Regions from separate parts of the Paenarthrobacter sp. NPDC092416 genome, predicted to be linked through region 1. Evidence: riboswitches for the same ligand, from Rfam matches in the RefSeq annotation. Region 1 holds a riboswitch; the other holds the start of a gene.

Region 1 (4,046 bases):
CGAACGGAACCAGATTGATGAGCGGCGTGAAGAACATGGCCACCAGGAACAGCGCGCCGGTGACGATCGAGGCGAGGCCAGTGCGGGCACCTTCGCCAATCCCGGCGCCTGACTCAACGAAGATCTGGTTGGAGGACACCGACGCGCCGCCACCCACGATCGCGCCGAGGGCGTCCACCTGGAGCACGCGGTCAACGTTGGGGATGTTGCCGTGCTCGTCCACGGTTCCGGCCTCGTTGGCCAGGCCCACCATGGTGCCCATCGCGTCGAAGAAGATGCTCAGGAGGATCACGAACGCCAGCAACGTAGCAGCAACGAATCCGAGGTGTTCGAACGCGCCGAAGGGGTTCGCTTTGCCGATCAGGGAAAGGTCCGGTGCGCCCCATTCGGACAAGGTCGGCGCCACGAGGGACCAGCCGCGCGGGTTGACCTTGGTGCCGTCAAAGCTCGGACCGATGTGCAAGGTGAATTCGAGGACGGCCGCCAGCGCTGTGGAAACAACGATGCCAATCAGAATCGCGCCGCGGACCTTCCTGACCACCAGGGCGATGGTCAGGATCAGGCCAACTGCAAACACGAGCGTCGGCCAACCCATGAGTTTTCCGTCCACGCCCAAGCCCAATGGAACGGTGGTGCCCGCGGCGTCGGGGATGCGGCGGACGAAGCCTGCGTTGACCAGGCCGATCAGCGCGATGAACAAGCCGATGCCCACCACGATCGCCGTCTTGAGCGCTTCGGGGACGGCCTTGAACACGGCGGTCCGGAAGCCGGTGAGGACCAGGATCAGCATGGTGACGCCGGAGAGCACCACGAGCCCCATCATGTCCGGCCAGGTCAGTTCGGGGTGGGAAGCAACCGTCACGGCGACGAACGCATTGACCCCAAGGCCGGTGGCCACGGCAAAAGGGTGCTTGGCCCAGGCGCCCATGAGGATGGTCAGGATGCCTGCGACGAACGCCGTTGTCGCCGCCACTGCTGTGAAGCCCAGGGATGCTCCGCTCGAGTCCGCCCCGGAGAGGATCAATGGGTTGAGGACCACGATGTAGCTCATGGCGAAGAAGGTCGCGAAGCCGCCACGGATTTCCCGCGAATACGTGGATCCGCGCTCGGAAATCTTGAAGTAGCGGTCGATTGCAGAACCTTGTTTAAGCATGAAGGTCTCCGGGGATCGGGGGAGTTTGCTCTCAAATCCTATGCCTCCCGGAGGGCTCGTCCGGGAGATTCGCCTAGTCTGTAAGGAAGCCAACACTAGGAGTCATCGCCCCATGCGTAACATCCGCCCGCTTCTGGCCGCCATAGTCGCCGCTCTCACCTTCGCAACCGCGGTGCTGTTTGCTGCCGCTCCGGCGTCTGCCCACGACGTCGCCGAGTCCACGGCTCCGGCGAACGGTGCCACAGTGGCGGAAGTACCGGCGTCGGTATCGATTACGTTCAGCAACCGCCCGCTGGCTATCGGCTCGGGCGTCACTGTTACGGCTGGCGGCGAAAACTGGGCGGACGGCGCCGTCGAGATCGTGGACAACGTGGTGACGCAGAAGCTCCGCCCAGGCGCTCCGGCGGGCGAATTCACTGTTGTGTGGCGCGTGGTCAGCTCCGACTCGCACCCCATCGAAGGCACCTTTACGTTCACCGCCACTGCAGGAAGCACGACGGCGGGCACCGGCTCGGGGGCTGCGTCACCGTCTGCTTCGGCGTCGTCGGCGAGCGTCCCGACGGCGGGCACAGCGGCGCCGGGGACGGGAAATAACGAACCGGCAACGGACGCTTCACAGCCGTTCCCGTGGAGCATCGTCGGCTTCGCAGTGGTCGCCTTGGGCCTGCTGATCTTCCTCGGTGTCACTGCCCGTAAGAAACTCGCGGCAACCGGCGATTCAGAAGGTGAAAACCCCGCCGAATAGCGGCCTGCGGGCCTACTCGTGAAGGTCTCAGAATGATCACCAAGACACGCCCAATCTTAACTTCTCGTTACTCAAATGTGACTTTGAAGTGATCATCACGTACCGTTGTATCTGTGCCTGTTCCATGAACCGGGCACTTCCGGCCTGATTGCCTAGCTCTGCCGCAGTCCGGAATCCGTTCGCAGACAAACCTACGGCAGAGACAGGGAACCCATTTTGGACCGCTTTCGAGCGTGTCTTGGGGTGAAGCCACGAAGCTTTCCGCTGACAGCGGTGGTGATAGTGGCCGGGTGACTCCCATCCGAATCCGACAGCTAACCTCGCAGGCATCGGGAGAGGCTACTTCATGTCTTCACGCATTCTTCGCGGCCGTCGTAAGGCGGACAGCGTACGTCCTAATCCGTTCATCTCCATCTCCAAGGCTGTTGCCAGCAACGCCTCCGGCGCAGGTCGCCAGGCCGCTGTGATCGCTGCAGCTTCGGGCCTCGTCCTGACCGGTTCCATTGCTGCACACGCTGCTGAAACCCCGGTTCAGCGCGACTCCAGCCCCGCAACCGTTGCCGAGACCGTTGCGGAAACCCCCAACCAGGTTGTCACCGCAGCATCCACTGCCACCGTCAACTTCGAGCGTCCCGCAGTTGCTTCCGTAGCGGCTCCGGTCATCGAGAAGCCGGCTCCCGTCGCAGCGGCTCCCGTTGCCAAGACGGCTGCCGCAACTGCTACCGTTCAGGCTGCAGCACCCGCTCCGGCCGCCACGGCTCCTGCTGCAGCTCCGGCTGTCGGCGGCATCAACGCAGCCATGGTCGCCTCGGCATACGCCCAGATCGGCATCTTCCAGGACTGCACCGCCATGGTCGAAAGGGCCCTCGGCTCGGCCGGTATCCCGGTTGGCGACCTCGGTCCCATGCAGTTCATGAACTACGGCAAGGTTGTCAGCGACCCCCAGCCCGGTGACATGATCGTCCAGTCCGGCCACGTAGCCATCTACATCGGCAACGGCCAGGCCATCAGCGGTGGCATCAACGGGAACCAGACGGGTATCCACCCCATCAGCTGGCTCACCGCCACTGGCCCCATCACGTACGTACGTGCAGGCGCATAAGCTGTAGCTTCACCGCGCATTGGCTCGACCATGCACACTGGCTCCACCGTGCATTGGCTATGCCAAGTTTTAACTGAAGGCCGGTGCCTTCGAGGACTTATGTCGTCGAGGGCACCGGCCTTTGCGCTTAAAATCGGCTGACTGTGGCGCTGGAAAAAACTATGCGATTCGCGGCAGTTGAAACGCTAAGCGATCGCGATCCCCGGGCCTGCCGGGAGCGCCACCCTGGTGGAAATAGCCTGCCCGACCGCCTTTGCCTGCCGGAGAACTTCCTTCGGTGTGGGGGTAATGAGTTCCCCGACACCCACCAGGTGCATCCCGACGGCGCGCATGGCTGCCGCAAGATTCTGGCCTATCGAAATGCCAAGTTCGGCGAGCATCCGGCGCAACTGGCTTTGGGCGCAGCGCGTCACCACGATGTGGTCGGCCAAGAGGACGCCCGTGGCCGTGTGGACGGCCCACTGCCGGGAGCCTGCCACGGGGAGCCCGGGCATCACTCCGGCGGTAAGGGCGGCGGTGAGGGTCGCGGGAGCGCCCGCGGTTGGTCCGACGGCGGAGCTGACGGATAGTCCCGTCATTCCTGCGCCCATTCCTGGGCCTAGCCCTGCGCCCAGCTGAAGGGAAGTTTCTGCCCCCAGGAAGTCCAGGCGGACCGCTCGTGTGTCGCTGCGGACATCAAGGTGGTGGCTGGCGGCGTAGTTGCGCAGGTGCCGGAGGATCTCGTGGCGTTCCTGCATGGCAGCGGGATCGGCCGCGTCGCAGCGCTGCAGCATGCCTGTGTGGAGGGATGGTCCTGTCGTGGCCAAGGCTCCCAGACCGTCCACCACAATGGAACCTACGCCGTAGCGGCTGAGTTCACTGGCGACAGCCAGTCCGGACAGCCCGGCGCCGATCACCACGGTAGTGGTGCGTTCCGTGCCGGAATCAGGCGTGAGTGACACTGCTTGGTTCCTCCTTGACGTGTGTGCCCTGAGGCATCGCGTGGGATCGCGTCCGAGTTCCCCAAGCGGCCGCAAATAAATGGCCGGTAGTGTTCTGGAACACAT
Region 2 (4,046 bases), on a different contig from region 1:
CTATCGTGCGCTGGAAGACCATGACCGCAACGGTGAATTGCTCCCGGTGCTGGAGCTGCTCTACGACAATGACGGCTCCGTGCAGGACGTTGCTGCCAAACTCCACCTCCACCGGAGCAGCATCTACAACCGGCTGGGCAGGATCCGGCAACTCATCGGTGCTGACCCGTTGAGCGGTGCCATCCGGCTCGAGTTGCACGCGGCGTTGAAGGCGCGGCGCTGGGCAACGCGGCCGCGGATTTGATGCTGGATCAGGCCAGGCTCAGCGCCCGAACGGCTTCATCCGGCGGCAACCCCATCGACTGGAGCGGCGACGGACCAAGGAAGTCCGGCTGCCGCTGCAGTACCGGCCATGCCACCCCACGTGAGTGGTGGTTCGGGGCATGCGGGTGCTCACCTGAGGACCTCGTTGGCAGCGTCCAGAAGTCCCTCGAGATCCACTGAAGACTGGGGTGTGGTTGCGCTCGGGCTACCCGTCGGCTTCGGTTTCCTGGCGGCATCGGTTTCCGTCGGCGAAGGGGTTGGCGTGCCGGTGGGCGTCGGGGTCGATGTGACCGTGTCGCTGGGGACCGGGCTGGGCGCCGGAGTTGTCGCAACGGGAACCGGTGTGGTGACGCCCGGTACGGGAGTGACGGCAGACGGCGCAGCTGACGGGACCCAGACCGGGTCCGCGAGCGAAACTTGAGGCGTCGGAACGGACGACGACGTCACTGCAGCATGTGCCTCCTGCGTGGTTTGCGTCGGGTCGGCCAGAGCTTGGCCCGCGGTAGCGCTGGGGCTGGAGGAAGATGACGCCGATGCGCTGGGGGAGACGCTGGCCGCAGTGGACGGAACCTCGGACTCGCCGGAACTGCTGTCCTTGGCCTGCGGGGTCTGTGTTTCCTGGCCGAAGAACGGCAATTCCAGGGCTTGGCCGAGCGAACCGGCAGTCAGAACCAGGCCCAGGGCTCCGGCGACAACTGCCATCCGCTGGCTTACGGCGCGAACGGTTGCGGCTTTCTTCAGAACGGCCAAGGGCTCCCGGCTGAACGGCGAAGCAGCAAAGGACGCCGCGCCAAAGCCGGCCTTGGTGGCCGCTGATTGCGAGGTGGCTGATTGCGAGGTCACTTGTGCAGCTGCCCTCCGAGTAGGCATCTCGGCTGCCTGGGGCTGCTCCGGCGCATTCGGCTCATCGGACTCCCGGCTCGCGAGTGCGGCGGCGGCAGTCGCGGCCGCAGCAACCTGCGCGGGTGAAGTGGCCCGGGCCGGAGACGGTGTGGCAGGTGCCGAGACCGTCGGGATGGCCGCCGTGGCCGGCTCTGCCGCAGGTGCCATCACTGGGATCGCGGTCGTCGCGGGTTCGGAAACGCGGTCCTCCTCAGCAGCAGGAGCCACAGCGGGAATTTCCGTAGTGACCGGCTGCGGAGTCGGCGTCTGCTCTTCGGCGGCCTTGACGATGGGGATGGCCGCCGTCGCGGGTTCGGCTGGTGCGCTGGGCTCGGGGTCAATCACCGCCCGTGCGATGCGCTCACGTTCGGCGGCGCGTGCGGCCGCGCGCGTGGTGGGGGCCGCGATGGTGGGCGTGGCCTCAGTGGCGGGTTCCGGCGTCGTACTTGTCTGTTCCGGAGCAGGTGTGTCCGGAGTAGATGTGGAGGTGACGGCTGCGCTGAATTCGGCGCGGCGGCGTCCGGTTGGCTTGGTGCGCTCGCTGGCCACTTGGGCGCGGCGCGGCTGATCCATGGATGCGGACATGGTGGTTTGCCTCTCAACGCCTTCGAGGTTAGCTGTCGGGTTCGGACGAGGCCGTCCGGCCGCACATGGCGGCTTCACCCCGAGGGCCTGTGGAGATGCAGGCCCGGGAACTCTGGGTCCCCCGTCTCTGCCGCGGGTCTGGCGGAACTCCGGGATGCGGCAGAGCTCGGCGTCATCCCGGAAACGGCCCAGTTGGGGTTGGGTCGCTCTTCGACGTTACAGGAGGCCGCCGTCAAAGTCACGTTTACGTAACGGGCGGGAGGCCTGTCGGAGCGTGTGGCGCTGAGGACCTAGGCTACGGGGTTCGTGCGGGATCTGGGACTCTGGCCAAGATATCCAACGCCAAGACTAGCTTCGGCGTGCACCGGCAGGTAGACATTGTCGTATGGACCTGCCAGTGATGCCGCCGATCTCGCCCATGCTCGCCAAGTCTGTTCCCTCAATCCCTGATGTTGGTCACCATGAGCCCAAGTGGGACGGCTTCAGGACCATCGTCTTCAAGGACGGTGACGAGATCATCCTGGGTAGCCGCAACGAGAAGCCGATGACCCGTTACTTCCCTGAACTCGTGGAGGCGCTCCGGAGGAACCTGCCGGACAAATGCGTGATCGACGGCGAAATTGTCCTGATCGCGGACAACAGGCTGGACTTCGAAGGGCTTCAGCAGCGCATTCATCCCGCCGACAGCCGTGTCCGAATGCTTGCGGAGAAAACGCCGTCCTCCATGATCGCCTTCGACCTCCTTGCCTTGGGAGATCAGAACCTCATGGACAGGCCGTTTTCGGAGCGCCGTGCCACCTTGGAGCGTGCCCTCGCCAAGGCGGAGCCGCCCGTATATGTGACGCCCGCAGTAGCGGATCTTGATAAGGCGCAGGAGTGGTTCGTGCAACTGGAGGGCGCCGGGCTGGATGGCGTGCTGTCCAAACCCTTGGACGGGACGTATCAGCCCAATAAGCGCGTGATGTTCAAGACCAAGCACGAGCGCACGGCGGATTGCGTGGTGTCGGGATTCCGGTGGCACAAGACTGCCCAGGTTGTGGGCTCGATGCTGCTCGGTCTTTATGACGATGGCGGTCGACTGCAGCATGTGGGGGTGGTGGCGTCTTTCCCAATGGCCCGCAGGGAGAGTCTCGTGGCCGAACTGGAGCCGTACCACATCGAGCTCAGCGAACATCCCTGGGGTCAGTGGGCCAACCAGTCAGAAGCGACAACTGCCGGGTCCCGAATGCCGGGGGCGCAGAGCAGGTGGAGCGGCGGCAAAGATTTCTCCTTTGTACCGCTGCGTCCAGAGCTCGTCATCGAGGTCGCCTACGACTATATGGAAGGCGACAGGTTCAGGCACACCACGCAATTCCGTCGGTGGCGGCCGGACCGTACCCCGGAAAGCTGCACCTACTCCCAGCTTGAGGAACCTGTGGACTACGACCTTGGTGAGATCCTGCGGTTGCCATAGTCCCTGGCATGCTTCGTTGCTGCTCCGCTTTTCAGTTGCTTCCCCGCTCTTCAGTTGTTGGCCAGCGGCGTCGTAGCGGGTGAGCAACTGCCTACCGGTCAGCCGTCTTCGAGCTCCGGCTCTTCATCACTCCAGTCGTCGGCCGGGGGTGCTGGTTCAAGGAGTTCGACGTCGGGCTCAACCTCCATATCGGCCTCATCGAGGCTCGAATCAGGGATTTTGTCGGGTTCCCCGGGGTCCCCGGGTTCAACTGGTGGCTCAGTCATGTGCCCAAGGTAGTCCGGAGGGCCGGCAGGGAACAGTGGCTACGGGTGCGCTCTGGATAACGAAGGAGAGGCTAATCCCGCTTTGCGTCGTCCGACTCGGCAGGGTCGGACGTGGTTCCTGAGGCGTCGGGTGCGCCAGCGGCGTCGGCTGCGCTCCGGCGTCGTGCGATTTTCGATTCCGTCCACATGGCTACGGCGACGAACACGACGCACGCGAACATAAAGGTGGCTACGAAGTTCAATCCCATGGCATTACCCAAGGGTGCGGCAAGGGCCATTGCGGCCAGCCCGGCCACGATATGCCACCCTTTGAAATTGCCCACCAAACAAGCGTAACCCCGGCGTTTAGAGGCACTGGCCTGTTGACCGGGATCGTTGCTTGATCCTTATCACTCCGACGCTTTTAGCCGGTTGTGACGTCATCTCCGGCATTGCCTTCGTCCCCGGCTTCGGCCTGCTTCGGCTTCTGCGTTTCAAGCCACGCCATGATCGCAGCCTGGCGGATTCTCCGATGCGTTCCGCGGTATTCCACTGGGATTTCGCCGCGGTCTGTCATGTTGCGCAGGTAAGTGTGCGAGATCCCCGCGAGTTCCGCG

The links. A riboswitch is a leader RNA that binds a small molecule or an ion and turns the genes downstream of it on or off. The one in region 1 is predicted to bind cyclic di-AMP.
Region 2: it holds a riboswitch for cyclic di-AMP, as region 1 does, so the genes downstream of both, ACIQC5_RS17760 (hypothetical protein) here and ACIQC5_RS09030 (NlpC/P60 family protein) in region 1, are expected to answer to the same signal.

What each region holds. Positions count from the first base shown of each region.
Region 1 covers NZ_JBIVQG010000003.1:269,340-273,385, reverse strand. The annotation lists gene ACIQC5_RS09040 (NCS2 family permease) at 1-1,153, opposite strand, end outside; gene ACIQC5_RS09035 (copper resistance protein CopC) at 1,266-1,898, shown strand; cyclic di-AMP (ydaO/yuaA leader) riboswitch at 2,048-2,241, shown strand; gene ACIQC5_RS09030 (NlpC/P60 family protein) at 2,245-3,000, shown strand; gene ACIQC5_RS09025 (FAD-binding protein) at 3,186-3,941, opposite strand.
Region 2 covers NZ_JBIVQG010000010.1:110,696-114,741, forward strand. The annotation lists gene ACIQC5_RS17755 (PucR family transcriptional regulator) at 1-244, shown strand, start outside; gene ACIQC5_RS17760 (hypothetical protein) at 394-1,731, opposite strand; cyclic di-AMP (ydaO/yuaA leader) riboswitch at 1,737-1,885, opposite strand; gene ACIQC5_RS17765 (ATP-dependent DNA ligase) at 2,117-3,184, shown strand; gene ACIQC5_RS17770 (hypothetical protein) at 3,283-3,450, opposite strand; gene ACIQC5_RS17775 (hypothetical protein) at 3,522-3,773, opposite strand; gene ACIQC5_RS17780 (helix-turn-helix domain-containing protein) at 3,854-4,046, opposite strand, start outside.